DNA from 3 places in the Bacillus sp. PK3-037 genome. Region 3 is predicted to be linked to each of the others. Evidence: a T-box and tRNA genes for the amino acid it is inferred to sense, from the RefSeq annotation. Region 3 holds a T-box; the other regions hold tRNA genes.

Region 1 (9,670 bases), 1.7 Mb from region 3:
AATTTCGGGAACTTCATTATTGATAATTTGCTGTGCGAGACCTTCTGCGATAGCCGTTTTCCCTACGCCCGGTTCCCCAATCAGAACAGGATTGTTTTTCGTTCTGCGGCTCAGCACTTCAATGACACGCTGAATTTCTTTGCTTCTGCCGATAACCGGATCAAGGCTGTCTTCCTTCGCAATCGCTGTTAAATCTCTTGCCAGGCTATCTAGTGTAGGCGTATTCGCATTGCTGTTTGTTCCAGCAGCTGATGAACCTGTTTCATTACTTCCTAGAAGCTGAAGCACTTGCTGTCTTGCTTTATTCAAGCTGACTCCGAGATTGTTAAGCACTCTCGCAGCCACACCTTCACCTTCCCGAATAAGACCAAGAAGAATATGCTCTGTTCCCACATAAGAATGACCGAGTTTTCTGGCCTCATCCATTGAAAGCTCAATGACTTTTTTAGCTCTCGGAGTATAATGAATCGTTTGAGACATTTCCTGTCCGCGCCCAATTAAGCTCTCCACTTCTTTTTGGATTTTATCTGAACCAAGTCCAAGCGCTTGAAGTGCTTTAGCAGCGATGCCCTCTCCTTCTCGCACCAGTCCTAATAAAATATGCTCAGTGCCGATATTGTTATGACCTAAACGAAGTGCTTCTTCCTGTGCAAGCGCCAGTACCTTTTGAGCTCGTTCTGTAAATCTTCCAAACATCATATCGATTCATCCTCCTGTCTATTCCCATTCATTTCTAAGTGAAGCCGTTCTCTGATAAGAGCCGCTCTTCGTATATCTCTTTCGTTCGGACGCAAAGCGCCTCCCGAGTACTGCTGTAAAAATCCCGGCTGTGTTAAAATCATCAGTTCATTAAGTATATTGCTTGAAAGTCCTTTTATAATGCCTAAGTCTATACCCAGCCGAACATCTGAAAGACACTTTGCAGTTTCTTTCGATTCTATCATCCGGCAATTGGACAAGACTCCATAGGATCGATACACACGATCCTCAAGCTCAATCTTAGAGGTTTGGTAAAGCGCTTCTCGAGCAGATCGTTCCTGTTCAATCAGCTGGGCGGCTACGCTGTTAAGGTCATCGACAATATCCTGTTCCGACTTTCCAAGCGTGATTTGATTTGAAATTTGAAAGATATTTCCTACTGCTTCGCTGCCTTCCCCATAAATTCCTCTAACAACTAAGCCTAATTGATTAATAGCCGGGATAATTCGATTTATTTGCCTAGTTAAAACCAGTGCCGGAAGATGCATCATGACTGAAGCCCTTAAGCCCGTACCTACATTTGTAGGACAGCTGGTTAAGTAACCTCTTTGCTCACTAAATGCATAATCAACCTTTTCCTCAATCCAGTCATCAACTTGGTTTGCGGCTTTCATGGCTTGCGGAAGCTGAAAACCTGGGAAAAGACACTGAATTCTAATGTGATCCTCCTCATTCAACATGACGCTCACTTCCTCATTTTCAGAAAGCAAACAGCCGCCAAAAGGAGACTCTGTCAAATTAGGGCTGATGAGATGCTTTTCAACAAGCACCCGTTTTTCTAAAGGCTGTGCATCGTTCATTCTGATCAAAAGGAATTTGCCGACACCGGGAATTTCTTGTTCTGAAAACTGTTCTTCAAACTGTTGTAAGATGGATGAGGCTTCTTCATTGGAATATCGCGTAGGGAACCGAATATTTTCAAAGTTCCTAGCTAAACGTATGCGGCTGCTGAGTACAATGTCACTTTCAGGGCCTTTCTGCTTCATCCAACTGCTTAATGCGTCCTGAATAAAATGCTTTAGCGACATTACCCCTGTTCCTCCTCACTATCTGTACTTTTGAGTGACTGTTCTAATGAACGAATTTGATCTCTCACATGGGCTGCATTTTCAAATTCTTCTTGTAGTATTAAAGCTTCTAATTCTTTTTTCAGCATATCGATCTGTCGTCTGACATGCAGGTTGCCGCCTATACGTTTCGGTATTTTCCCGCCATGCACAGTGTTTCCGCTGTGAACTTTGCGTAAGATCGGTGTAATATTAATATGAAATGTTTTATAACATTCGGCACAGCCAAATCGGCCGGTTTTTCTAAATTGCTGAAATGTCATTCCGCACTTCGGACAAGCAGATATTTGCTCGGAATGGCTGAACATTTGAGTTCCAGCATTCTGAAATGAAGAATCCATGTTCAGTAAACCTGAAAGTAAATTATGAATAGAGAAACCATGACTTGCACTTATACCATATGAATCGCTATGTTCTTTTGCACATTGTTCGCAGATGTGAACCTCTTTTTTCTCTCCGTTAACAACCTTTGTAAAGTGAAAAGTGGCTGGTCTCTCATTGCACTCTTGACAAATCAATCTTTTCACCCGCTTATTTTAATTTTAAAGCGGTCAGCATAGCTTTCATCATTCTCGCTCTTAATTCATCACGTTCAGGCAAATCAATGTACAGTACTGAGCGATCCATCACGCTGACCATCATTTTTGCTTCTCTTTCAGAGATCACCTTGTCTTCTAATAGCCTTAAAATAATGTCATCAGAGGCTGCTTGAGACAAATGGGTATTAATTTGAGAAATAATATTATTGATTAGGACAACTTCATTATTCATTTTAATTTTAATGATTCTGATGTAACCGCCGCCCCCGCGTTTGCTCTCAACAATATATCCTCTCTCGCTTGTAAATCTGGTGTTGATGACATAATTTATTTGGGAAGGAACACATTGAAATTTATCTGCAATTTCACTACGTTTAATTTCTAAAATTTCCTTGCCATTTTGATCTAACACTTGTTTCAAGTACTGTTCAATGATGTCAGAAATATTATGTCCCACTCAACCCCCTCCTTTATTGACTTTGACTATATTTGACTTTAATCTTACTATAAGGTGTTTTTCGAGAATTTTCAACTTTCTCGCTCTATCTTAAGTATTTCCATTTTCTAAATCCATAAAACCTGATTATTCACTTAAAATTTCTCTGTGAAGTTATTATATTATATAACTAAATGAAATTTTATGATACCAATAAGCAGAATGCAAAAAAGGGCAGCTCATATGAGCTGCCCTTTCGTTAATTGCTTGGCGGCGTCCTACTCTCACAGGGGGAAACCCCCGACTACCATCGGCGCTGAAGAGCTTAACTTCCGTGTTCGGCATGGGAACGGGTGTGACCTCTTCGCTATCGCCACCAAACAATTTGAGAGTGTTCTCTCAAAACTAGATAACAGGTGTGACATCATTAGATATTAGGTTAAGTCCTCGATCGATTAGTATCTGTCAGCTCCATGTGTCGCCACACTTCCACCTCAGACCTATCAACCTGATCATCTTTCAGGGATCTTACTTCCTTGCGGAATGGGAAATCTCATCTTGAGGGGGGCTTCATGCTTAGATGCTTTCAGCACTTATCCCGTCCGCACATAGCTACCCAGCGATGCCCTTGGCAGAACAACTGGTACACCAGCGGTGCGTCCATCCCGGTCCTCTCGTACTAAGGACAGCTCCTCTCAAATTTCCTGCGCCCGCGACGGATAGGGACCGAACTGTCTCACGACGTTCTGAACCCAGCTCGCGTACCGCTTTAATGGGCGAACAGCCCAACCCTTGGGACCGACTACAGCCCCAGGATGCGATGAGCCGACATCGAGGTGCCAAACCTCCCCGTCGATGTGGACTCTTGGGGGAGATAAGCCTGTTATCCCCGGGGTAGCTTTTATCCGTTGAGCGATGGCCCTTCCATGCGGAACCACCGGATCACTAAGCCCGACTTTCGTCCCTGCTCGACTTGTAGGTCTCGCAGTCAAGCTCCCTTGTGCCTTTACACTCTGCGAATGATTTCCAACCATTCTGAGGGAACCTTTGGGCGCCTCCGTTACCTTTTAGGAGGCGACCGCCCCAGTCAAACTGCCCACCTGACACTGTCTCCCCGCCCGATAAGGGCGGCGGGTTAGAAGGTCAATACAGCCAGGGTAGTATCCCACCGATGCCTCCACCGAAGCTGGCGCTCCGGTTTCCAAGGCTCCTACCTATCCTGTACAAGCTGTACCAACATTCAATATCAGGCTGCAGTAAAGCTCCACGGGGTCTTTCCGTCCTGTCGCGGGTAACCTGCATCTTCACAGGTACTATAATTTCACCGAGTCTCTCGTTGAGACAGTGCCCAGATCGTTGCGCCTTTCGTGCGGGTCGGAACTTACCCGACAAGGAATTTCGCTACCTTAGGACCGTTATAGTTACGGCCGCCGTTTACTGGGGCTTCAATTCGCACCTTCGCTTACGCTAAGCGCTCCTCTTAACCTTCCAGCACCGGGCAGGCGTCAGCCCCTATACTTCGCCTTACGGCTTCGCAGAGACCTGTGTTTTTGCTAAACAGTCGCCTGGGCCTATTCACTGCGGCTCTCTCGGGCTTGCACCCTAACAGAGCACCCCTTCTCCCGAAGTTACGGGGTCATTTTGCCGAGTTCCTTAACGAGAGTTCTCTCGATCACCTTAGGATTCTCTCCTCGCCTACCTGTGTCGGTTTGCGGTACGGGCACCTCTCACCTCGCTAGAGGCTTTTCTTGGCAGTGTGGAATCAGGAACTTCGCTACTATATTTCGCTCGCCATCACAGCTCAGCCTTATGGGAAACGGATTTGCCTATTTCCCAGCCTAACTGCTTGGACGCGGATATCCAATACCGCGCTTACCCTATCCTCCTGCGTCCCCCCATTGCTCAAATGGTGAGGAGGTGGTACAGGAATATCAACCTGTTGTCCATCGCCTACGCCTTTCGGCCTCGGCTTAGGTCCCGACTAACCCTGAGCGGACGAGCCTTCCTCAGGAAACCTTAGGCATTCGGTGGAGGGGATTCTCACCCCTCTTTCGCTACTCATACCGGCATTCTCACTTCTAAGCGCTCCACCAGTCCTTCCGGTCTGGCTTCACAGCCCTTAGAACGCTCTCCTACCACTGTTCGAAGAACAGTCCGCAGCTTCGGTGATACGTTTAGCCCCGGTACATTTTCGGCGCAGAGTCACTCGACCAGTGAGCTATTACGCACTCTTTAAATGGTGGCTGCTTCTAAGCCAACATCCTGGTTGTCTAAGCAACTCCACATCCTTTTCCACTTAACGTATACTTTGGGACCTTAGCTGGCGGTCTGGGCTGTTTCCCTTTCGACTACGGATCTTATCACTCGCAGTCTGACTCCCAAGGATAAGTCATTGGCATTCGGAGTTTGACTGAATTCGGTAACCCGGTAGGGGCCCCTAGTCCAATCAGTGCTCTACCTCCAAGACTCTTACCTTGAGGCTAGCCCTAAAGCTATTTCGGAGAGAACCAGCTATCTCCAGGTTCGATTGGCATTTCACCCCTACCCACACCTCATCCCCGCACTTTTCAACGTGCGTGGGTTCGGGCCTCCATTCAGTGTTACCTGAACTTCACCCTGGACATGGGTAGATCACCTGGTTTCGGGTCTACGACCACGTACTCATGCGCCCTATTCAGACTCGCTTTCGCTGCGGCTCCGCATCTTCTGCTTAACCTTGCACGGGATCGTAACTCGCCGGTTCATTCTACAAAAGGCACGCCATCACCCATTAACGGGCTCTGACTACTTGTAGGCACACGGTTTCAGGATCTCTTTCACTCCCCTTCCGGGGTGCTTTTCACCTTTCCCTCACGGTACTGGTTCACTATCGGTCACTAGGGAGTATTTAGCCTTGGGAGATGGTCCTCCCGGATTCCGACGGAATTTCACGTGTTCCGCCGTACTCAGGATCCACTCTGGAGAGAACGAAGTTTTGACTACAGGGCTGTTACCTCCTATGGCGGGCCTTTCCAGACCTCTTCATCTACCTCGTTCCTTTGTAACTCCGTATAGAGTGTCCTACAACCCCAAGAGGCAAGCCTCTTGGTTTGGGCTAATCCCGTTTCGCTCGCCGCTACTCAGGGAATCGCATTTGCTTTCTCTTCCTCCGGGTACTTAGATGTTTCAGTTCCCCGGGTCTGCCTTCTCATACCCTATGAATTCAGATATGGATACCACTCCATTACGAGTGGTGGGTTTCCCCATTCGGAAATCTCCGGATCAAAGCTTGCTTACAGCTCCCCGAAGCATATCGGTGTTCGTCCCGTCCTTCATCGGCTCCTAGTGCCAAGGCATCCACCGTGCGCCCTTTCTAACTTAACCGTTAAAAAGAATCACTATGTGATATCTTGTGTTACTAATTGAATGTGATGTCTACTGTTATCTAGTTTTCAAAGAACACGTTTCGAAGGAATGATCCTTCAAAACTAAACAAGACAGGGAACGTTCTGTTTATAAGACCCAAGGTCTTATATTCCGTAAATATCCTTAGAAAGGAGGTGATCCAGCCGCACCTTCCGATACGGCTACCTTGTTACGACTTCACCCCAATCATCTGTCCCACCTTCGGCGGCTGGCTCCATAAAGGTTACCTCACCGACTTCGGGTGTTACAAACTCTCGTGGTGTGACGGGCGGTGTGTACAAGGCCCGGGAACGTATTCACCGCGGCATGCTGATCCGCGATTACTAGCGATTCCAGCTTCACGCAGTCGAGTTGCAGACTGCGATCCGAACTGAGAACAGATTTGTGGGATTGGCTTAACCTCGCGGTTTCGCTGCCCTTTGTTCTGTCCATTGTAGCACGTGTGTAGCCCAGGTCATAAGGGGCATGATGATTTGACGTCATCCCCACCTTCCTCCGGTTTGTCACCGGCAGTCACCTTAGAGTGCCCAACTGAATGCTGGCAACTAAGATCAAGGGTTGCGCTCGTTGCGGGACTTAACCCAACATCTCACGACACGAGCTGACGACAACCATGCACCACCTGTCACTCTGCCCCCGAAGGGGACGTCCTATCTCTAGGATTGTCAGAGGATGTCAAGACCTGGTAAGGTTCTTCGCGTTGCTTCGAATTAAACCACATGCTCCACCGCTTGTGCGGGCCCCCGTCAATTCCTTTGAGTTTCAGTCTTGCGACCGTACTCCCCAGGCGGAGTGCTTAATGCGTTAGCTGCAGCACTAAGGGGCGGAAACCCCCTAACACTTAGCACTCATCGTTTACGGCGTGGACTACCAGGGTATCTAATCCTGTTCGCTCCCCACGCTTTCGCTCCTCAGCGTCAGTTACAGACCAGAGAGTCGCCTTCGCCACTGGTGTTCCTCCACATCTCTACGCATTTCACCGCTACACGTGGAATTCCACTCTCCTCTTCTGCACTCAAGTTCCCCAGTTTCCAATGACCCTCCCCGGTTGAGCCGGGGGCTTTCACATCAGACTTAAGGAACCGCCTGCGAGCCCTTTACGCCCAATAATTCCGGACAACGCTTGCCACCTACGTATTACCGCGGCTGCTGGCACGTAGTTAGCCGTGGCTTTCTGGTTAGGTACCGTCAAGGTACCGCCCTATTCGAACGGTACTTGTTCTTCCCTAACAACAGAGCTTTACGATCCGAAAACCTTCATCACTCACGCGGCGTTGCTCCGTCAGACTTTCGTCCATTGCGGAAGATTCCCTACTGCTGCCTCCCGTAGGAGTCTGGGCCGTGTCTCAGTCCCAGTGTGGCCGATCACCCTCTCAGGTCGGCTACGCATCGTTGCCTTGGTGAGCCGTTACCTCACCAACTAGCTAATGCGCCGCGGGTCCATCTGTAAGTGGTAGCCGAAGCCACCTTTTATGTTTGAACCATGCGGTTCAAACAAACATCCGGTATTAGCCCCGGTTTCCCGGAGTTATCCCAGTCTTACAGGCAGGTTACCCACGTGTTACTCACCCGTCCGCCGCTAACATCAGGGAGCAAGCTCCCATCTGTCCGCTCGACTTGCATGTATTAGGCACGCCGCCAGCGTTCGTCCTGAGCCAGGATCAAACTCTCCGATGAATGGATCGCAGATTAAGTTCACCACATCCTGTGGCAACATCTGCGTGATCTGCATCGTGCAGACCTCAGTTTGACTGACTACGCACATCGCTGTGCGATTTTATAATAAAACTTGAATTAACAGGTACGTTTTGTCTTGTTTAGTTTTCAAAGATCATTTTGTTTATCGCTTTGTTAAAGCAACTTTATTAGTATACAACGTCGCTTTCTCAAAGTCAACAACTTTTTTAAATCTTTTTTGGTGGAGCCTAGCGGGATCGAACCGCTGACCTCCTGCGTGCAAAGCAGGCGCTCTCCCAGCTGAGCTAAGGCCCCATAAAAATGGTCGGGAAGACAGGATTCGAACCTGCGACCCCATGGTCCCAAACCATGTGCTCTACCAAGCTGAGCTACTTCCCGATTTCCCATATTGATAAAATATATGGCGCGCCCGAGAGGAGTCGAACCCCTAACCTTTTGATCCGTAGTCAAACGCTCTATCCAATTGAGCTACGGGCGCAAATTATAATGCCGAGGGCCGGACTTGAACCGGCACGGTAGTCACCTACCGCAGGATTTTAAGTCCTGTGTGTCTGCCAATTCCACCACCCCGGCGTGGATAGTATAGTTGGAGCGGAAGACGGGATTCGAACCCGCGACCCCCACCTTGGCAAGGTGGTGTTCTACCACTGAACTACTTCCGCATACAGGCTGTCCAGTTTTTATAACTGTCATCCTGTATAATGCGGGTGAAGGGACTTGAACCCCCACGTCATAAAGACACTAGATCCTAAGTCTAGCGCGTCTGCCAATTCCGCCACACCCGCTTAAAAATGGTGAGCCATGAAGGACTCGAACCTTCGACCCTCTGATTAAAAGTCAGATGCTCTACCAACTGAGCTAATGGCTCTTCTTACAAGAGACTTGAATATTATATCATATAAAAGTGGTGCCGGCAAGAGGACTTGAACCCCCAACCTACTGATTACAAGTCAGTTGCTCTACCAATTGAGCTACACCGGCAAATGGTGGAGGATGACGGGCTCGAACCGCCGACCCTCTGCTTGTAAGGCAGATGCTCTCCCAGCTGAGCTAATCCTCCATAATTGCACTAACGTGCAATTGCTTGGCGGCGTCCTACTCTCACAGGGGGAAACCCCCGACTACCATCGGCGCTGAAGAGCTTAACTTCCGTGTTCGGCATGGGAACGGGTGTGACCTCTTCGCTATCGCCACCAAACAATTTGAGAGTGTTCTCTCAAAACTAGATAACAGGTGTGACATCATTAGATATTAGGTTAAGTCCTCGATCGATTAGTATCTGTCAGCTCCATGTGTCGCCACACTTCCACCTCAGACCTATCAACCTGATCATCTTTCAGGGATCTTACTTCCTTGCGGAATGGGAAATCTCATCTTGAGGGGGGCTTCATGCTTAGATGCTTTCAGCACTTATCCCGTCCGCACATAGCTACCCAGCGATGCCCTTGGCAGAACAACTGGTACACCAGCGGTGCGTCCATCCCGGTCCTCTCGTACTAAGGACAGCTCCTCTCAAATTTCCTGCGCCCGCGACGGATAGGGACCGAACTGTCTCACGACGTTCTGAACCCAGCTCGCGTACCGCTTTAATGGGCGAACAGCCCAACCCTTGGGACCGACTACAGCCCCAGGATGCGATGAGCCGACATCGAGGTGCCAAACCTCCCCGTCGATGTGGACTCTTGGGGGAGATAAGCCTGTTATCCCCGGGGTAGCTTTTATCCGTTGAGCGATGGCCCTTCCATGCGGAACCACCGGATCACTAA
Region 2 (9,670 bases), 1.8 Mb from region 3:
ATACGGCTACCTTGTTACGACTTCACCCCAATCATCTGTCCCACCTTCGGCGGCTGGCTCCATAAAGGTTACCTCACCGACTTCGGGTGTTACAAACTCTCGTGGTGTGACGGGCGGTGTGTACAAGGCCCGGGAACGTATTCACCGCGGCATGCTGATCCGCGATTACTAGCGATTCCAGCTTCACGCAGTCGAGTTGCAGACTGCGATCCGAACTGAGAACAGATTTGTGGGATTGGCTTAACCTCGCGGTTTCGCTGCCCTTTGTTCTGTCCATTGTAGCACGTGTGTAGCCCAGGTCATAAGGGGCATGATGATTTGACGTCATCCCCACCTTCCTCCGGTTTGTCACCGGCAGTCACCTTAGAGTGCCCAACTGAATGCTGGCAACTAAGATCAAGGGTTGCGCTCGTTGCGGGACTTAACCCAACATCTCACGACACGAGCTGACGACAACCATGCACCACCTGTCACTCTGCCCCCGAAGGGGACGTCCTATCTCTAGGATTGTCAGAGGATGTCAAGACCTGGTAAGGTTCTTCGCGTTGCTTCGAATTAAACCACATGCTCCACCGCTTGTGCGGGCCCCCGTCAATTCCTTTGAGTTTCAGTCTTGCGACCGTACTCCCCAGGCGGAGTGCTTAATGCGTTAGCTGCAGCACTAAGGGGCGGAAACCCCCTAACACTTAGCACTCATCGTTTACGGCGTGGACTACCAGGGTATCTAATCCTGTTCGCTCCCCACGCTTTCGCTCCTCAGCGTCAGTTACAGACCAGAGAGTCGCCTTCGCCACTGGTGTTCCTCCACATCTCTACGCATTTCACCGCTACACGTGGAATTCCACTCTCCTCTTCTGCACTCAAGTTCCCCAGTTTCCAATGACCCTCCCCGGTTGAGCCGGGGGCTTTCACATCAGACTTAAGGAACCGCCTGCGAGCCCTTTACGCCCAATAATTCCGGACAACGCTTGCCACCTACGTATTACCGCGGCTGCTGGCACGTAGTTAGCCGTGGCTTTCTGGTTAGGTACCGTCAAGGTACCGCCCTATTCGAACGGTACTTGTTCTTCCCTAACAACAGAGCTTTACGATCCGAAAACCTTCATCACTCACGCGGCGTTGCTCCGTCAGACTTTCGTCCATTGCGGAAGATTCCCTACTGCTGCCTCCCGTAGGAGTCTGGGCCGTGTCTCAGTCCCAGTGTGGCCGATCACCCTCTCAGGTCGGCTACGCATCGTTGCCTTGGTGAGCCGTTACCTCACCAACTAGCTAATGCGCCGCGGGTCCATCTGTAAGTGGTAGCCGAAGCCACCTTTTATGTTTGAACCATGCGGTTCAAACAAGCATCCGGTATTAGCCCCGGTTTCCCGGAGTTATCCCAGTCTTACAGGCAGGTTACCCACGTGTTACTCACCCGTCCGCCGCTAACATCAGGGAGCAAGCTCCCATCTGTCCGCTCGACTTGCATGTATTAGGCACGCCGCCAGCGTTCGTCCTGAGCCAGGATCAAACTCTCCGATAAAGTAGTTTGACTGACTACGCACATCGCTGTGCGATTTTATAATAAAACTTGAATTAACAGGTACGTTTTGTCTTGTTTAGTTTTCAAAGATCATTTTGTTTATCGCTTTGTTAAAGCAACTTTATTAGTATATAACGTCGCTTTCTCAAAGTCAACAACTTTTTTTATTTTTAATTGCACTAATGTGCAACTGCTTGGCGGCGTCCTATTCTCACAGGGGGAAACCCCCGACTACCATCGGCGCTGAAGAGCTTAACTTCCGTGTTCGGCATGGGAACGGGTGTGACCTCTTCGCTATCGCCACCAAACAATTGAGAGTGTTCTCTCAAAACTAGATAACAGGTGTAACATCATTAGATATTAGGTTAAGTCCTCGATCGATTAGTATCTGTCAGCTCCATGTGTCGCCACACTTCCACCTCAGACCTATCAACCTGATCATCTTTCAGGGATCTTACTTCCTTGCGGAATGGGAAATCTCATCTTGAGGGGGGCTTCATGCTTAGATGCTTTCAGCACTTATCCCGTCCGCACATAGCTACCCAGCGATGCCCTTGGCAGAACAACTGGTACACCAGCGGTGCGTCCATCCCGGTCCTCTCGTACTAAGGACAGCTCCTCTCAAATTTCCTGCGCCCGCGACGGATAGGGACCGAACTGTCTCACGACGTTCTGAACCCAGCTCGCGTACCGCTTTAATGGGCGAACAGCCCAACCCTTGGGACCGACTACAGCCCCAGGATGCGATGAGCCGACATCGAGGTGCCAAACCTCCCCGTCGATGTGGACTCTTGGGGGAGATAAGCCTGTTATCCCCGGGGTAGCTTTTATCCGTTGAGCGATGGCCCTTCCATGCGGAACCACCGGATCACTAAGCCCGACTTTCGTCCCTGCTCGACTTGTAGGTCTCGCAGTCAAGCTCCCTTGTGCCTTTACACTCTGCGAATGATTTCCAACCATTCTGAGGGAACCTTTGGGCGCCTCCGTTACCTTTTAGGAGGCGACCGCCCCAGTCAAACTGCCCACCTGACACTGTCTCCCCGCCCGATAAGGGCGGCGGGTTAGAAGGTCAATACAGCCAGGGTAGTATCCCACCGATGCCTCCACCGAAGCTGGCGCTCCGGTTTCCAAGGCTCCTACCTATCCTGTACAAGCTGTACCAACATTCAATATCAGGCTGCAGTAAAGCTCCACGGGGTCTTTCCGTCCTGTCGCGGGTAACCTGCATCTTCACAGGTACTATAATTTCACCGAGTCTCTCGTTGAGACAGTGCCCAGATCGTTGCGCCTTTCGTGCGGGTCGGAACTTACCCGACAAGGAATTTCGCTACCTTAGGACCGTTATAGTTACGGCCGCCGTTTACTGGGGCTTCAATTCGCACCTTCGCTTACGCTAAGCGCTCCTCTTAACCTTCCAGCACCGGGCAGGCGTCAGCCCCTATACTTCGCCTTACGGCTTCGCAGAGACCTGTGTTTTTGCTAAACAGTCGCCTGGGCCTATTCACTGCGGCTCTCTCGGGCTTGCACCCTAACAGAGCACCCCTTCTCCCGAAGTTACGGGGTCATTTTGCCGAGTTCCTTAACGAGAGTTCTCTCGATCACCTTAGGATTCTCTCCTCGCCTACCTGTGTCGGTTTGCGGTACGGGCACCTCTCACCTCGCTAGAGGCTTTTCTTGGCAGTGTGGAATCAGGAACTTCGCTACTATATTTCGCTCGCCATCACAGCTCAGCCTTATGGGAAACGGATTTGCCTATTTCCCAGCCTAACTGCTTGGACGCGGATATCCAATACCGCGCTTACCCTATCCTCCTGCGTCCCCCCATTGCTCAAATGGTGAGGAGGTGGTACAGGAATATCAACCTGTTGTCCATCGCCTACGCCTTTCGGCCTCGGCTTAGGTCCCGACTAACCCTGAGCGGACGAGCCTTCCTCAGGAAACCTTAGGCATTCGGTGGAGGGGATTCTCACCCCTCTTTCGCTACTCATACCGGCATTCTCACTTCTAAGCGCTCCACCAGTCCTTCCGGTCTGGCTTCACAGCCCTTAGAACGCTCTCCTACCACTGTTCGAAGAACAGTCCGCAGCTTCGGTGATACGTTTAGCCCCGGTACATTTTCGGCGCAGAGTCACTCGACCAGTGAGCTATTACGCACTCTTTAAATGGTGGCTGCTTCTAAGCCAACATCCTGGTTGTCTAAGCAACTCCACATCCTTTTCCACTTAACGTATACTTTGGGACCTTAGCTGGCGGTCTGGGCTGTTTCCCTTTCGACTACGGATCTTATCACTCGCAGTCTGACTCCCAAGGATAAGTCATTGGCATTCGGAGTTTGACTGAATTCGGTAACCCGGTAGGGGCCCCTAGTCCAATCAGTGCTCTACCTCCAAGACTCTTACCTTGAGGCTAGCCCTAAAGCTATTTCGGAGAGAACCAGCTATCTCCAGGTTCGATTGGCATTTCACCCCTACCCACACCTCATCCCCGCACTTTTCAACGTGCGTGGGTTCGGGCCTCCATTCAGTGTTACCTGAACTTCACCCTGGACATGGGTAGATCACCTGGTTTCGGGTCTACGACCACGTACTCATGCGCCCTATTCAGACTCGCTTTCGCTGCGGCTCCGCATCTTCTGCTTAACCTTGCACGGGATCGTAACTCGCCGGTTCATTCTACAAAAGGCACGCCATCACCCGTTAACGGGCTCTGACTACTTGTAGGCACACGGTTTCAGGATCTCTTTCACTCCCCTTCCGGGGTGCTTTTCACCTTTCCCTCACGGTACTGGTTCACTATCGGTCACTAGGGAGTATTTAGCCTTGGGAGATGGTCCTCCCGGATTCCGACGGAATTTCACGTGTTCCGCCGTACTCAGGATCCACTCTGGAGAGAACGAAGTTTTGACTACAGGGCTGTTACCTCCTATGGCGGGCCTTTCCAGACCTCTTCATCTACCTCGTTCCTTTGTAACTCCGTATAGAGTGTCCTACAACCCCAAGAGGCAAGCCTCTTGGTTTGGGCTAATCCCGTTTCGCTCGCCGCTACTCAGGGAATCGCATTTGCTTTCTCTTCCTCCGGGTACTTAGATGTTTCAGTTCCCCGGGTCTGCCTTCTCATATCCTATGAATTCAGATATGGATACCACTCCATTACGAGTGGTGGGTTTCCCCATTCGGAAATCTCCGGATCAAAGCTTGCTTACAGCTCCCCGAAGCATATCGGTGTTCGTCCCGTCCTTCATCGGCTCCTAGTGCCAAGGCATCCACCGTGCGCCCTTTCTAACTTAACCGTTAAAAAGAATCACTATGTGATATCTTGTGTTACTAATTGAATGTGATGTCTACTGTTATCTAGTTTTCAAAGAACACGTTTCGAAGGAATGATCCTTCAAAACTAAACAAGACAGGGAACGTTCTGTTTATAAGACCCAAGGTCTTATATTCCGTAAATATCCTTAGAAAGGAGGTGATCCAGCCGCACCTTCCGATACGGCTACCTTGTTACGACTTCACCCCAATCATCTGTCCCACCTTCGGCGGCTGGCTCCATAAAGGTTACCTCACCGACTTCGGGTGTTACAAACTCTCGTGGTGTGACGGGCGGTGTGTACAAGGCCCGGGAACGTATTCACCGCGGCATGCTGATCCGCGATTACTAGCGATTCCAGCTTCACGCAGTCGAGTTGCAGACTGCGATCCGAACTGAGAACAGATTTGTGGGATTGGCTTAACCTCGCGGTTTCGCTGCCCTTTGTTCTGTCCATTGTAGCACGTGTGTAGCCCAGGTCATAAGGGGCATGATGATTTGACGTCATCCCCACCTTCCTCCGGTTTGTCACCGGCAGTCACCTTAGAGTGCCCAACTGAATGCTGGCAACTAAGATCAAGGGTTGCGCTCGTTGCGGGACTTAACCCAACATCTCACGACACGAGCTGACGACAACCATGCACCACCTGTCACTCTGCCCCCGAAGGGGACGTCCTATCTCTAGGATTGTCAGAGGATGTCAAGACCTGGTAAGGTTCTTCGCGTTGCTTCGAATTAAACCACATGCTCCACCGCTTGTGCGGGCCCCCGTCAATTCCTTTGAGTTTCAGTCTTGCGACCGTACTCCCCAGGCGGAGTGCTTAATGCGTTAGCTGCAGCACTAAGGGGCGGAAACCCCCTAACACTTAGCACTCATCGTTTACGGCGTGGACTACCAGGGTATCTAATCCTGTTCGCTCCCCACGCTTTCGCTCCTCAGCGTCAGTTACAGACCAGAGAGTCGCCTTCGCCACTGGTGTTCCTCCACATCTCTACGCATTTCACCGCTACACGTGGAATTCCACTCTCCTCTTCTGCACTCAAGTTCCCCAGTTTCCAATGACCCTCCCCGGTTGAGCCGGGGGCTTTCACATCAGACTTAAGGAACCGCCTGCGAGCCCTTTACGCCCAATAATTCCGGACAACGCTTGCCACCTACGTATTACCGCGGCTGCTGGCACGTAGTTAGCCGTGGCTTTCTGGTTAGGTACCGTCAAGGTACCGCCCTATTCGAACGGTACTTGTTCTTCCCTAACAACAGAGCTTTACGATCCGAAAACCTTCATCACTCACGCGGCGTTGCTCCGTCAGACTTTCGTCCATTGCGGAAGATTCCCTACTGCTGCCTCCCGTAGGAGTCTGGGCCGTGTCTCAGTCCCAGTGTGGCCGATCACCCTCTCAGGTCGGCTACGCATCGTTGCCTTGGTGAGCCGTTACCTCACCAACTAGCTAATGCGCCGCGGGTCCATCTGTAAGTGGTAGCCGAAGCCACCTTTTATGTTTGAACCATGCGGTTCAAACAAGCATCCGGTATTAGCCCCGGTTTCCCGGAGTTATCCCAGTCTTACAGGCAGGTTACCCACGTGTTACTCACCCGTCCGCCGCTAACATCAGGGAGCAAGCTCCCATCTGTCCGCTCGACTTGCATGTATTAGGCACGCCGCCAGCGTTCGTCCTGAGCCAGGATCAAACTCTCCGATAAAGTAGTTTGACTGACTACGCACATCGCTGTGCGATTTTATAATAAAACTTGAATTAACAGGTACGTTTTGTCTTGTTTAGTTTTCAAAGATCATTTTGTTTATCGCTTTGTTAAAGCAACTTTATTAGTATACAACGTCGCTTTCTCAAAGTCAACAACTTTTTTAAATCTTTTTTGGTGGAGCCTAGCGGGATCGAACCGCTGACCTCCTGCGTGCAAAGCAGGCGCTCTCCCAGCTGAGCTAAGGCCCCATAAAAATGGTCGGGAAGACAGGATTCGAACCTGCGACCCCATGGTCCCAAACCATGTGCTCTACCAAGCTGAGCTACTTCCCGATTTCCCATATTGATAAAATATATGGCGCGCCCGAGAGGAGTCGAACCCCTAACCTTTTGATCCGTAGTCAAACGCTCTATCCAATTGAGCTACGGGCGCATTTTCACTTGTATCAACATCCCGTTGGGATGAAAAAATGGAGCGGAAGACGGGATTCGAACCCGCGACCCCCACCTTGGCAAGGTGGTGTTCTACCACTGAACTACTTCCGCATATCGCAATAAAAAAAGCTTTCTCCTTTTGAGAAACCTTGGTAAGAGTAATGCGTTTAAATAAAGCTTCCAAGCGGGCTCGAACCGCTGACCTCTTCCTTACCATGGAAGTGCTCTACCTGCTGAGCTATGGAAGCAATGGCTCCGCAGGTAGGATTCGAACCTACGACCGATCGGTTAACAGCCGATAGCTCTACCACTGAGCTACTGCGGAATGATATAAGCTTCATAAACAAACATGGTAGAAATAGATAAAACTGCTTGGCGGCGTCCTACTCTCACAGGGGGAAACCCCCGACTACCATCGGCGCTGAAGAGCTTAACTTCCGTGTTCGGCATGGGAACGGGTGTGACCTCTTCGCTATCGCCACCAAACAATTTGAGAGTGTTCTCTCAAAACTAGATAACAGGTGTGACATCATTAGATATTAGGTTAAGTCCTCGATCGATTAGTATCTGTCAGCTCCATGTGTCGCCACACTTCCACCTCAGACCTATCAACCTGATCATCTTTCAGGGATCTTACTTCCTTGCGGAATGGGAAATCTCATCTTGAGGGGGGCTTCATGCTTAGATGCTTTCAGCACTTATCCCGTCCGCACATAGCTACCCAGCGATGCCCTTGGCAGAACAACTGGTACACCAGCGGTGCGTCCATCCCGGTCCTCTCGTACTAAGGACAGCTCCTCTCAAATTTCCTGCGCCCGCGACGGATAGGGACCGAACTGTCTCACGACGTTCTGAACCCAGCTCGCGTACCGCTTTAATGGGCGAACAGCCCAACCCTTGGGACCGACTACAGCCCCAGGATGCGATGAGCCGACATCGAGGTGCCAAACCTCCCCGTCGATGTGGACTCTTGGGGGAGATAAGCCTGTTATCCCCGGGGTAGCTTTTATCCGTTGAGCGATGGCCCTTCCATGCGGAACCACCGGATCACTAAGCCCGACTTTCGTCCCTGCTCGACTTGTAGGTCTCGCAGTCAAGCTCCCTTGTGCCTTTACACTCTGCGAATGATTTCCAACCATTCTGAGGGAACCTTTGGGCGCCTCCGTTACCTTTTAGGAGGCGACCGCCCCAGTCAAACTGCCCACCTGACACTGTCTCCCCGCCCGATAAGGGCGGCGGGTTAGAAGGTCAATACAGCCAGGGTAGTATCCCACCGATGCCTCCACCGAAGCTGGCGCTCCGGTTTCCAAGGCTCCTACCTATCCTGTACAAGCTGTACCAACATTCAATATCAGGCTGCAGTAAAGCTCCACGGGGTCTTTCCGTCCTGTCGCGGGTAACCTGCATCTTCACAGGTACTATAATTTCACCGAGTCTCTCGTTGAGACAGTGCCCAGATCGTTGCGCCTTTCGTGCGGGTCGGAACTTACCCGACAAGGAATTTCGCTACCTTAGGACCGTTATAGTTACGGCCGCCGTTTACTGGGGCTTCAATTCGCACCTTCGCTTACGCTAAGCGCTCCTCTTAACCTTCCAGCACCGGGCAGGCGTCAGCCCCTATACTTCGCCTTACGGCTTCGCAGAGACCTGTGTTTTTGCTAAACAGTCGCCTGGGCCTATTCACTGCGGCTCTCTCGGGCTTGCACCCTAACAGAGCACCCCTTCTCCCGAAGTTACGGGGTCATTTTGCCGAGTTCCTTAACGAGAGTTCTCTCGATCACCTTAGGATTCTCTCCTCGCCTACCTGTGTCGGTTTGCGGTACGGGCACCTCTCACCTCGCTAGAGGCTTTTCTTGGCAGTGTGGAATCAGGAACTTCGCTACTATATTTCGCTCGCCATCACAGCTCAGCCTTATGGGAAACGGATTTGCCTATTTCCCAGCCTAACTGCTTGGACGCGGATATCCAATACCGCGCTTACCCTATCCTCCTGCGTCCCCCCATTGCTCAAATGGTGAGGAGGTGGTACAGGAATATCAACCTGTTGTCCATCGCCTACGCCTTTCGGCCTCGGCTTAGGTCCCGACTAACCCTGAGCGGACGAGCCTTCCTCAGGAAACCTTAGGCATTCGGTGGAGGGGATTCTCACCCCTCTTTCGCTACTCATACCGGCATTCTCACTTCTAAGCGCTCCACCAGTCCTTCCGGTCTGGCTTCACAGCCCTTAGAACGCTCTCCTACCACTGTTCGAAGAACAGTCCGCAGCTTCGGTGATACGTTTAGCCCCGGTACATTTTCGGCGCAGAGTCACTCGACCAGTGAGCTATTACGCACTCTTTAAATGGTGGCTGCTTCTAAGCCAACATCCTGGTTGTCTAAGCAACTCCACATCCTTTTCCACTTAACGTATACTTTGGGACCTTAGCTGGCGGTCTGGGCTGTTTCCCTTTCGACTACGGATCTTATCACTCGCAGTCTGACTCCCAAGGATAAGTCATTGGCATTCGGAGTTTGACTGAATTCGGTAACCCGGTAGGGGCCCCTAGTCCAATCAGTGCTCTACCTCCAAGACTCTTACCTTGAGGCTAGCCCTAAAGCTATTTCGGAGAGAACCAGCTATCTCCAGGTTCGATTGGCATTTCACCCCTACCCACACCTCATCCCCGCACTTTTCAACGTGCGTGGGTTCGGGCCTCCATTCAG
Region 3 (9,670 bases):
AATCCGCATGATAAGCTTTCTCCGCAGCTCAGTAAAAATATCATTATTTCGCATACCACTGACGGGGCGAATATGCTGAGAAGCTATAAATTTCCAAAGGAGCTTGTGGATATTGCTGAGCAGCACCACGGGACCTCTCTTTTGAAATTCTTTTATTATAAAGCGAAGGAAAAAGGCGATCAGATTACAGAGGAAGAATTCCGTTACCCGGGACCGAAGCCTCAGTCAAAAGAAGCCGCGATTATATCAGTGGCAGATAGTGTCGAAGCGGCTGTCAGATCGATGCATAATCCAAATCCTGAACGAATTGAAAAGCTTGTCAGGGGCATTATATCCGATAAGCTTCAGGACGGACAGTTTAGTGAATGCGATTTGACATTTAAAGAGCTTGATACAATCGCAAAAACGCTTTGTGCAACATTAAAAGGAATTTTCCACTCCCGGATTGAATATCCGGAGGCTACTAAGAAGGTGAAATAGATGAGTTTATTGATTGATATCGTAGATGAAACCGGAAGTGTCTCTGAAGAGATGCTTAAAGAAGTAGAAAATCTGCTTCAATTTGCCGCTGAGCGCGAAGGAGTTCAGGACCAGGCTGAGGTTTCTGTCACGATCGTTACCAATGAAGATATTCAGCAGATCAATAAAGAGTATCGGGGAAAGGATACGCCGACAGACGTCATCTCTTTTGCTCTTGAAGAAGAGGGAGAAGACGAAGTTGAAATTGTCGGTGCTGAAATGCCGCCGGTTTTAGGTGACATTATCATCAGTGCAGATCGTACAAGAGAGCAGGCTGAAGAATATAACCATTCTTTCAAGAGAGAGCTTGGCTTTCTAGCGGTACATGGATTCCTGCATCTTTTAGGATATGACCATATGACGAAAGAGGAAGAAGAGGAGATGTTTACTAAGCAAAAGGATTTGCTGGACGCCTATGGACTCAAGAGATCATAGAAATGAGCTGAAGCGATTCCTAATGAGCTTCGTGCACGCGGGGCGGGGCATATGGAGAACGGCGCGGACGGAGCGGAATTTTCAATTTCATGCCGCGGCTGCCTGCGCCGTTATCATTTGCGGTTTTCTCGTTAATCTCAGCCTGACAGAGTGGGCTATTATTTTTCTTTTGATTGGCGGAATGCTTTCACTGGAGCTTTTAAATACAGCTATTGAACACACGGTTGATTTAGTAACAGATAAACATCACCCGCTTGCTAAGGCGGCTAAGGACGCTGCTGCCGGGGCTGTTTGCGTTTTTGCCGTGATTTCGTGTATTATTGGTTTACTTATTTTTTTGCCAAAGCTGTATGGCTGAAAATTCTTACATTTATTTTACATTTTTAGAAATGGGCGTGAAAAGTGGAGCGCCATTATGTAAAATATAAAGTGATAGCGGTACCATTATAGGTAAGAGAGGAACATGTACACATGAACAGACAGAAATTGATAACAGAAGCTTTAAAAGCGCGTGACATGGCATATGCACCGTATTCCAGGTTTAAAGTAGGAGCCGCTCTTCTTACCAAAGATGGAAAAGTGTACAGAGGCTGCAATATAGAGAATGCGGCATACAGCATGTGCAACTGCGCTGAGCGTACCGCTTTGTTTAAAGCTGTTTCTGAAGGCGATACTGAGTTTCAGATGCTGGCAGTAGCTGCTGACACCCCGGGACCAGTATCACCGTGCGGAGCCTGCCGGCAGGTGATTTCTGAGCTTTGCACAAAGGACGTTATTATCGTGCTGACCAATTTACAAGGACAAATACAAGAAATGACTGCAGAAGAATTATTGCCAGGCGCATTTTCATCGGAGGATTTACATGACGAACGAAAGCTTTAAATCAGGATTTGTATCCATTATCGGAAGACCAAACGTAGGAAAGTCTACTTTTTTGAACAGAGTGATCGGCCAAAAAATCGCGATCATGAGTGATAAACCCCAAACAACAAGAAATAAGGTGCAAGGGGTATTAACAACAGGCACATCACAAACGATTTTTATTGACACACCAGGAATTCATAAGCCTAAGCATAAGCTTGGGGACTTTATGATGAAAGTGGCGCAAAATACATTAAAAGAAGTCGATTTGATCTTATTTATGATCAACGCTGAGGAAGGCTATGGTAAGGGCGACGAGTTCATTATTGAGAAATTGCAGAATACCTCGACACCTGTTTTCTTAATCGTAAACAAAATTGACAAGATCCACCCTGATCAATTGCTTCTGCTAATTGACGATTACCGCGGGCGATATCCTTTTAAGGAAATTGTTCCGATCTCTGCATTAGAGGGAAATAACATTGAAACATTGCTGGCGCAGATTGAAGCATATTTGCCTGAAGGTCCGCAGTTTTATCCGAGTGATCAGGTGACCGATCATCCGGAGCGCTTTATCATTTCTGAGCTGATCAGGGAAAAGGTGCTGCATCTGACAAGGGAAGAGATCCCGCACAGCATTGCGGTAAGCATCGAATCGATTAAAGGGCAAGACAACGGATCCGTGCATGTGGCGGCAACAATTGTGGTCGAACGGGATTCTCAAAAAGGCATTGTCATCGGGAAAAAAGGCAGCCTGCTGAAAGAAGTCGGAAAAAGAGCGAGAGCGGATATCGAGGCCCTCTTAGGTTCCCGCGTCTATCTAGAATTGTGGGTAAAAGTGCAGAAAGACTGGCGTAACAAAATGTCCCAGCTTCGCGACTTCGGCTTTAAAGAGGATGAATATTAATCACTTGCTGTGTCATTATCTCACATGAACAGGGATACATTAGCAAATTTTGTTTAACATGAAATGGAGGACATCTGGTCAAGATAAAGGTAAGAATTTGGAGTTTAGGTAAGCTAGTTTAACTACAGAAAGGTGGGTTTCTTGTGTTGAATTTTACCTGGAACGTATTTTCTCAAACAGGAAATGTTGATACGTATCTTCTTTTTAAAGAACTGGAAAAAGAGAACATGGAAAGACCCGAAGAACTAGAAGATGAGCTAGCCCGATTTGATTTTCCAATTTTATAGACCTCTTGACCGCTCCTGTTTTAGGAAGGTGCGGAAATGCTGACAAAATGTGAAGGAATCGTTCTTCGTACCAATGATTACGGAGAGACGAATAAAATTGTTACTTTACTGACAAGAGAACACGGAAAAATAGGTGTGATGGCTAGAGGAGCCAAAAAACCGAACAGCCGTTTATCAGCAGTCAGCCAGCCCTTTTTGTATGGTTCATTCCTAATGCAGAAAACAACAGGCCTAGGAACCCTTCAGCAGGGTGAAATGATCCTCAGCATGAGAGGCATCAGAGAGGATTTGTTTTTAACTGCATATGCAGCTTTTATTGCTGAGCTCGTTGACAAAGGCACAGAAGAAAAAAAACCAAATCCCTATTTGTTTGAATTTATTTTAGAATCCTTTAAACAGCTTGACGAAGGAACAGACCCGGATGTTATTACCTTCATTGTTCAAATGAAGATGCTTGCTGTGATGGGACTGTATCCTGAGCTTAATCACTGTGTGCATTGTAAAAGCCAGGATGGGACATTTCATTTTTCTGTTCGCGATAACGGTTTTATTTGCCACCGCTGCTTTGACAAAGACCCTTACAAGGTGCCGATTAAACCGCAAACGGCAAGGCTTTTGAGACTGTTTTATTACTTCGACCTTTCAAGGATTGGCAATGTGTCTTTAAAGCAGGAAACGAAAAATGAATTAAAGCAAGTTATTGACTTGTACTACGAAGAATATTCAGGGGTTTATCTGAAATCGAAGCGTTTTTTAGATCAAATGGAGAGCATGAAACATCTTATGGGTGAAAACAAAAGTTGACATATGGCCCATCTTTTTATATGATCATTTATTATAAAATATGTTGCAGTGAGAGAAAGAAGTACTTGCGTTTACCTCATAAAAGCGACCTTAGGACGGTGTAAGCTAAGGATGAGCGCGCAACGAAAGGCATTCTTGAGCAATTTTAAAAAAGAGGCTGGGATTTTGTTCTCAGCAACTAGGGTGGAACCGCGGGAGAACTCTCGTCCCTATGTTTGCGGCTGGCAAGCATAGAGACGGGAGTTTTTTGGTTGCTGCCGCAGCAATTTTTATGAAAGAAAAGTGGAGGTGCTTGAAATGAATATTCAAGACATGATTCTAACCTTGCAGAAGCATTGGTCTAATGAAGGCTGTGTGCTCATGCAGGCATACGATGTAGAAAAAGGGGCCGGCACGATGAGCCCGTATACATTTTTGCGCAGTATCGGTCCTGAGCCGTGGAAAGTGGCTTACGTTGAGCCGTCAAGACGCCCAGCTGACGGCCGATACGGAGAAAACCCGAACAGACTCTATCAGCATCATCAATTTCAGGTCATCATTAAACCATCACCTGATAACATTCAAGAGTTGTATTTAGATTCTTTGCGCGCTCTCGGAATTGATCCGCTCGAGCATGACATCCGTTTTGTTGAGGACAACTGGGAGAATCCGTCTTTAGGCTGTGCGGGTCTTGGCTGGGAAGTATGGCTTGACGGAATGGAAATTACACAATTCACGTATTTCCAGCAGGTTGGAGGACTTGAGTGTAAACCTGTATCCGTGGAAATTACATACGGAATTGAGCGTCTGGCCTCTTATATTCAGGATAAAGAAAATGTATTTGATCTTGAGTGGACGTCAGGGTTTACTGTGAAAGATTTATTCATGATGGCTGAGTACGAGCATTCCGTTTATACATTTGAAACATCTGATGTTGATATGCTGTTCCAATTATTCAGCACGTATGAAAAAGAAGCGATCAAGCAAATGGATAACGGTCTTGTGCATCCCGCATATGACTACGTGCTTAAATGCTCGCACACATTCAATCTTCTTGACGCCAAAGGGGCAATCTCTGTTACAGAGCGGACAGGCTATATCGGAAGAGTGCGGAATTTAGCAAGAAAAGTCGCAAAAACCTATTATGAGGAACGAGAAAAACTAGGGTTCCCAATGCTTAAAGGGGAGGGTTCTTCTCATGAGTAAACAGGATTTACTTTTAGAGATCGGATTAGAGGAAATGCCGGCGCGCTTTTTGAATGAAAGCATGGTTCAGCTGGGCGAAAAGCTGACAGGCTGGCTTGCAGAAAAAAATATTGCACACGGTGAAGTGAAGCTTTTTAATACACCGAGACGCCTTGCTGTTTTCGTAAAGGGTGTAGCAGAAAAGCAGGATGATATAAAAGAAGAAGCAAAAGGGCCTGCAAAAAAAATCGCCCTTGATGCTGACGGCAACTGGACAAAAGCGGCGATTGGCTTTTCAAAAGGCCAAGGTGCCAGTGTGGAAGACTTGTACATGAAAGAAATAAAAGGCACGGAATATGTTTTTGTGCAAAAATTCCAAGCAGGACAAGAAACCAAAACGCTTCTGCCTGAACTGAACAGCTTAATCACAAGCCTCCATTTCCCGAAAAATATGAGATGGGGAAATGAAGATCTGCGTTATATCCGTCCGATTAAATGGATTGTCGCTTTATTTGGCCAGGATGTCATTCCGTTTGCGATTACAAATGTTGAGTCAGGCCGGACGACACAGGGGCACCGGTTCCTGGGGCATGAAGTGTCTATTGAATCACCTTCAAGTTATGAAGAACAGCTGAAAGAGCAGCATGTGATTGCTGATCCTAATGTCCGGAAACAAATGATTCAATCTCAGCTGGAAGCGATGGCTGCAAAAAACAGTTGGAGTATTCCGGTTGACGAGGACCTCCTTAATGAAGTCAATCATTTAGTAGAATATCCGACGGCTCTTTACGGCTCATTTGAATCTGAGTTTCTGTCCATCCCTGAGGAAGTTCTTGTCACGACAATGAAAGAGCATCAGCGCTATTTCCCTGTTAAAGACAAAAACGGAGATTTGCTGCCTTACTTTATTACAGTCCGTAACGGAAACAGCCACGCGATCGAAAATGTCGCGCGAGGCAATGAAAAAGTGCTGCGTGCTCGTTTGTCAGATGCTTCTTTCTTCTACAAGGAAGACCAGAAACTGAACATTGATGAAAATGTGAAGAAGCTTGAAAACATTGTGTTCCATGAAGAGCTTGGCTCTCTCGCTGATAAGGTAAGAAGAGTAACAGCGATCGCAGAGAAGCTTGCTGTCCGTCTTCAAGCTGATGAAGATACATTAAAACATGTGAAACGTGCTGCTGAAATTTCTAAATTTGACCTTGTGACACATATGATATATGAGTTCCCTGAGCTTCAAGGAATTATGGGTGAAAAGTATGCGAGAATGCTTGGCGAACATGATGCTGTAGCCGCGGCTGTCAACGAACACTATATGCCTAGATCTGCAGGCGGAGAAACGCCTTCCACTTTCACTGGGGCGGTAGTTGCCATGGCGGATAAGCTGGATACAATCGCATCCTTCTTCTCTATTGGCGTCATTCCGACTGGTTCACAGGATCCTTACGGCTTGCGCCGCCAAGCGAGCGGTATTGTCGCTATTCTGCTTGACCGGAACTGGGGCATTTCGTTTGAAGAGCTGCTGACTTTCGTACAAACCGAAAAAGAAACCGAACTGTTAGATTTCTTCACTCAGCGTCTAAAATACGTCTTAAATGCGGAGCAGATCAGACATGATGTAATTGATGCCGTGCTGGAAAGCTCTGAGCTTGAGCCGTATTCAGCGCTCCACAAAGCGCAAGTGCTGGAACAAAAATTGGGTGCGCCAGGCTTTAAGGAAACAGCAGAAGCTTTAGGCCGAGTGATCTCTATCAGCAAAAAAGGAGTTCGCGCGGAAATTCAGCCTGATTTGTTTGAAAATGAATACGAAGCGAAGCTATACGAAGCTTATCAAACTGCTAAACAAAATCTGCAGGAAAGCTTCAGCAAAAAGGATTATGAGGCGGCACTTTCTTCCCTTGCGGCCTTGAAGGAACCGATTGATGCTTATTTCGACCATACGATGGTTATTGCTGATAACGAGACATTAAAGGCAAACCGATTAGCGCAAATGGTAAGCTTGACGGATCAGATCAAGTCCTTTGCTAATATGAATGCCCTTATTGTAAAATAAAGAAAGAAAAGGCGGTTGCTGTGTGATCGGTAATCGTCTTTTCTCCATTTGAACGTTTTTTTGTTTGATTACAAAGCATTTACGTTATAATATGGTTTATTATTTCTTTACATAGATACGAAGTGAAAAGGCGGTGAGTACGATCGAACTAAATAAACGGCAAGAACATATTTTGCAGATTGTAAAAGAAAACGGACCGATTACAGGGGAGCATATTGCCGAACAGCTGAATTTAACGAGAGCAACGCTGCGTCCGGATTTAGCCATACTCACCATGTCAGGTTTCCTTGAGGCGCGCCCGAGAGTCGGTTATTTCTATACTGGAAAAACCGGCACGCAGCTTTTGGCAGATAAACTGAAAAAGCTTCAGGTGAAAGACTTTCAATCTATCCCCGTTGTGATTCACGAGAACGTTTCTGTATATGATGCGATTTGCACCATGTTTTTAGAAGATGTAGGTACTCTGTTTGTAGTGGACCGCGATGCTGTTTTAGTCGGAGTGCTTTCACGTAAGGATTTACTACGAGCCAGCATCGGCCAGCAGGAGCTTACTTCTGTCCCTGTGCACATTATTATGACTAGAATGCCGAATATTACAGTGTGCAGACGCGAGGATTATGTGATGGACATTGCAAAGCACTTAATTGAAAAACAAATCGATGCACTGCCTGTCATCAAAGATACCGATAAAGGATATGAAGTGATCGGCAGAGTGACGAAAACGAATATGACCAAAATACTTGTCAGTTTATCAGAAAATGAAATCCTATAAGAGCGCAGACTAACGGGGGGATAATATGAATAACCGCATCATCTATGTTGTATCGGATTCCGTCGGTGAAACGGCCGAATTGGTAGTTAAAGCTGCATTAAGCCAATTTAACGGATCAGCGGATGATACACATGTAAGAAGAATTCCTTATGTTGAAGACATTGGCACTATCAATGAAGTGATTACACTTGCAAAAGCAGATGGAGGCATTATCTGTTTTACACTTGTGGTGCCGGAAATAAGAGAATATTTGATTGCCGAAGCGGAAAAAGCAAATGTTTTATATTATGATATTATCGGCCCGTTAATTGATAAAATGGAAACAGCCTACGGTTTAACGGCGAAATATGAACCGGGACGGGTCCGCCAGCTTGATGAAGATTATTTCAAAAAGGTTGAAGCGATTGAATTTGCTGTTAAATACGATGATGGGCGTGACCCACGAGGCATTTTAAAAGCTGATATCGTTTTGATCGGTGTATCGAGAACCTCTAAAACACCGTTATCTCAATATCTTGCCCACAAGCGGCTGAAGGTTGCCAATGTTCCGATTGTTCCGGAGGTTGACCCGCCGGAAGAGCTCTTTCATGTTGACCCGAAAAAATGCATCGGCCTGAAGATCAGTCCGGATAAACTGAATCATATCAGAAAAGAACGGTTAAAATCGCTTGGCCTCAATGACAAGGCCATTTATGCAAATATCAACAGAATTAAAGAGGAACTGGACTATTTCGAAAAGATCGTGGATCGAATCGGCTGCCAGGTTGTAGATGTTTCAAATAAAGCAGTAGAAGAAACAGCAAATATTATCCATCATCTCAAAACGAAAAACATGTAACTCAGGACGCTCTATCCTGGGTTTTTGACTTTGCCAAAAGGGAATAATGAAAAACAATAGCATCTTTGTGAAGTTTGTATTATAATAAAAAATTGTGATAAAATGATTAATTTTAGGTTTAAGGTTAGTGTGATACGAATAAACTATTATGGGTAAGATGTCAAGAATTTCTCCCGGAAATTTTTCGACAAATTCATATACACCCGCATTTTTGCAGGGTGTGCGATTTTGCTTGCTTTTATGCAGGAGTTTAATGGAGGGATGGAGAATTACTCTTCTTAATGAAAAAGAAAAGACGATTTTTGTCGATGCTGATGCTTGTCCCGTAAAAGACGAAATTTTACAAACAGCATCCGATTATGAAGTTCAAGTTCTTTTTGTCGCTTCATTTGAACATTACCAGCTTTCCAGAAGTCAGGAAGAAAAATGGAAGTATGTTGATCCTCATAAAGAAGCTGCTGATTTATATATCGCAAATCATGTAAAACCGGGAGATGTCGTGGTGACGCAGGATATTGGTTTAGCATCCCTGCTTGTGAACAGGAATGTCACCGTCATGTCGGAGAGAGGGCGTCTTTACAAGGAAGATACGATTGATTTTGCCCTTGAAGGCCGTCATGTTTCCGGCAAACAAAGGAGAAAAGGCATATATGCCAAAGGGCCTAAAAAATTGAATCATGAAGATCGAGAACGATTTGTTACACTGCTGCAAAAAATCCTGTCGAACGATGAAGGGATTTTGCACTAAAACATCGAATAATGTACGACGGAGTGTTATAAGATGGGAAATCGGATACCAGATGAAATTGTAGACAAGGTGCAAAAGTCGGCAGATATCGTTGAAGTCATAGGTGATTATGTTCAATTAAAGAAGCAAGGCCGAAACTACTTTGGACTCTGTCCTTTTCATGGAGAAAGCACACCTTCGTTTTCCGTATCGCCAGACAAACAGATTTTTCATTGCTTCGGCTGCGGAGCGGGCGGCAATGTTTTCTCCTTTTTGAGGCAGATGGAGGGCTATTCGTTTGCT

The links. The T-box of region 3 lies ahead of glyQ (glycine--tRNA ligase subunit alpha). A T-box ahead of a tRNA ligase gene usually reads a tRNA of that ligase, here a tRNA-Gly.
Region 1: it encodes a tRNA-Gly, which carries the amino acid that the T-box ahead of glyQ (glycine--tRNA ligase subunit alpha) is inferred to sense. The anticodon was not compared.
Region 2: it encodes a tRNA-Gly, which carries the amino acid that the T-box ahead of glyQ (glycine--tRNA ligase subunit alpha) is inferred to sense. The anticodon was not compared.

What each region holds. Positions count from the first base shown of each region.
Region 1 covers NZ_CP096408.1:4,025,064-4,034,733, forward strand. Annotated here, with positions in the region: gene clpC (ATP-dependent protease ATP-binding subunit ClpC) at 1-699, opposite strand, end outside; gene M1D69_RS20710 (protein arginine kinase) at 696-1,787, opposite strand; gene M1D69_RS20715 (UvrB/UvrC motif-containing protein) at 1,787-2,344, opposite strand; gene ctsR (transcriptional regulator CtsR) at 2,358-2,822, opposite strand; rRNA gene rrf (5S ribosomal RNA) at 3,067-3,182, opposite strand; rRNA gene M1D69_RS20730 (23S ribosomal RNA) at 3,237-6,164, opposite strand; rRNA gene M1D69_RS20735 (16S ribosomal RNA) at 6,334-7,883, opposite strand; tRNA gene M1D69_RS20740 (tRNA-Ala) at 8,123-8,198, opposite strand; tRNA gene M1D69_RS20745 (tRNA-Pro) at 8,206-8,282, opposite strand; tRNA gene M1D69_RS20750 (tRNA-Arg) at 8,306-8,382, opposite strand; tRNA gene M1D69_RS20755 (tRNA-Leu) at 8,392-8,477, opposite strand; tRNA gene M1D69_RS20760 (tRNA-Gly) at 8,492-8,566, opposite strand; tRNA gene M1D69_RS20765 (tRNA-Leu) at 8,607-8,689, opposite strand; tRNA gene M1D69_RS20770 (tRNA-Lys) at 8,697-8,772, opposite strand; tRNA gene M1D69_RS20775 (tRNA-Thr) at 8,810-8,885, opposite strand; tRNA gene M1D69_RS20780 (tRNA-Val) at 8,889-8,964, opposite strand; rRNA gene rrf (5S ribosomal RNA) at 8,987-9,102, opposite strand; rRNA gene M1D69_RS20790 (23S ribosomal RNA) at 9,157-9,670, opposite strand, start outside.
Region 2 covers NZ_CP096408.1:3,956,011-3,965,680, forward strand. Annotated here, with positions in the region: rRNA gene M1D69_RS20280 (16S ribosomal RNA) at 1-1,522, opposite strand, end outside; rRNA gene rrf (5S ribosomal RNA) at 1,715-1,830, opposite strand; rRNA gene M1D69_RS20290 (23S ribosomal RNA) at 1,884-4,811, opposite strand; rRNA gene M1D69_RS20295 (16S ribosomal RNA) at 4,981-6,530, opposite strand; tRNA gene M1D69_RS20300 (tRNA-Ala) at 6,706-6,781, opposite strand; tRNA gene M1D69_RS20305 (tRNA-Pro) at 6,789-6,865, opposite strand; tRNA gene M1D69_RS20310 (tRNA-Arg) at 6,889-6,965, opposite strand; tRNA gene M1D69_RS20315 (tRNA-Gly) at 7,004-7,078, opposite strand; tRNA gene M1D69_RS20320 (tRNA-Thr) at 7,143-7,215, opposite strand; tRNA gene M1D69_RS20325 (tRNA-Asn) at 7,218-7,292, opposite strand; rRNA gene rrf (5S ribosomal RNA) at 7,338-7,453, opposite strand; rRNA gene M1D69_RS20335 (23S ribosomal RNA) at 7,508-9,670, opposite strand, start outside.
Region 3 covers NZ_CP096408.1:1,583,066-1,592,735, forward strand. Annotated here, with positions in the region: gene pgpH (cyclic-di-AMP phosphodiesterase PgpH) at 1-480, shown strand, start outside; gene ybeY (rRNA maturation RNase YbeY) at 481-954, shown strand; gene M1D69_RS08155 (diacylglycerol kinase family protein) at 935-1,312, shown strand; gene M1D69_RS08160 (cytidine deaminase) at 1,426-1,836, shown strand; gene era (GTPase Era) at 1,817-2,722, shown strand; gene M1D69_RS08170 (YqzL family protein) at 2,866-3,009, shown strand; gene recO (DNA repair protein RecO) at 3,046-3,813, shown strand; T-box leader at 3,853-4,027, shown strand; gene glyQ (glycine--tRNA ligase subunit alpha) at 4,111-4,998, shown strand; gene glyS (glycine--tRNA ligase subunit beta) at 4,991-7,030, shown strand; gene ccpN (transcriptional regulator CcpN) at 7,164-7,802, shown strand; gene M1D69_RS08195 (pyruvate, water dikinase regulatory protein) at 7,828-8,640, shown strand; gene M1D69_RS08200 (YaiI/YqxD family protein) at 8,894-9,388, shown strand; gene dnaG (DNA primase) at 9,422-9,670, shown strand, end outside.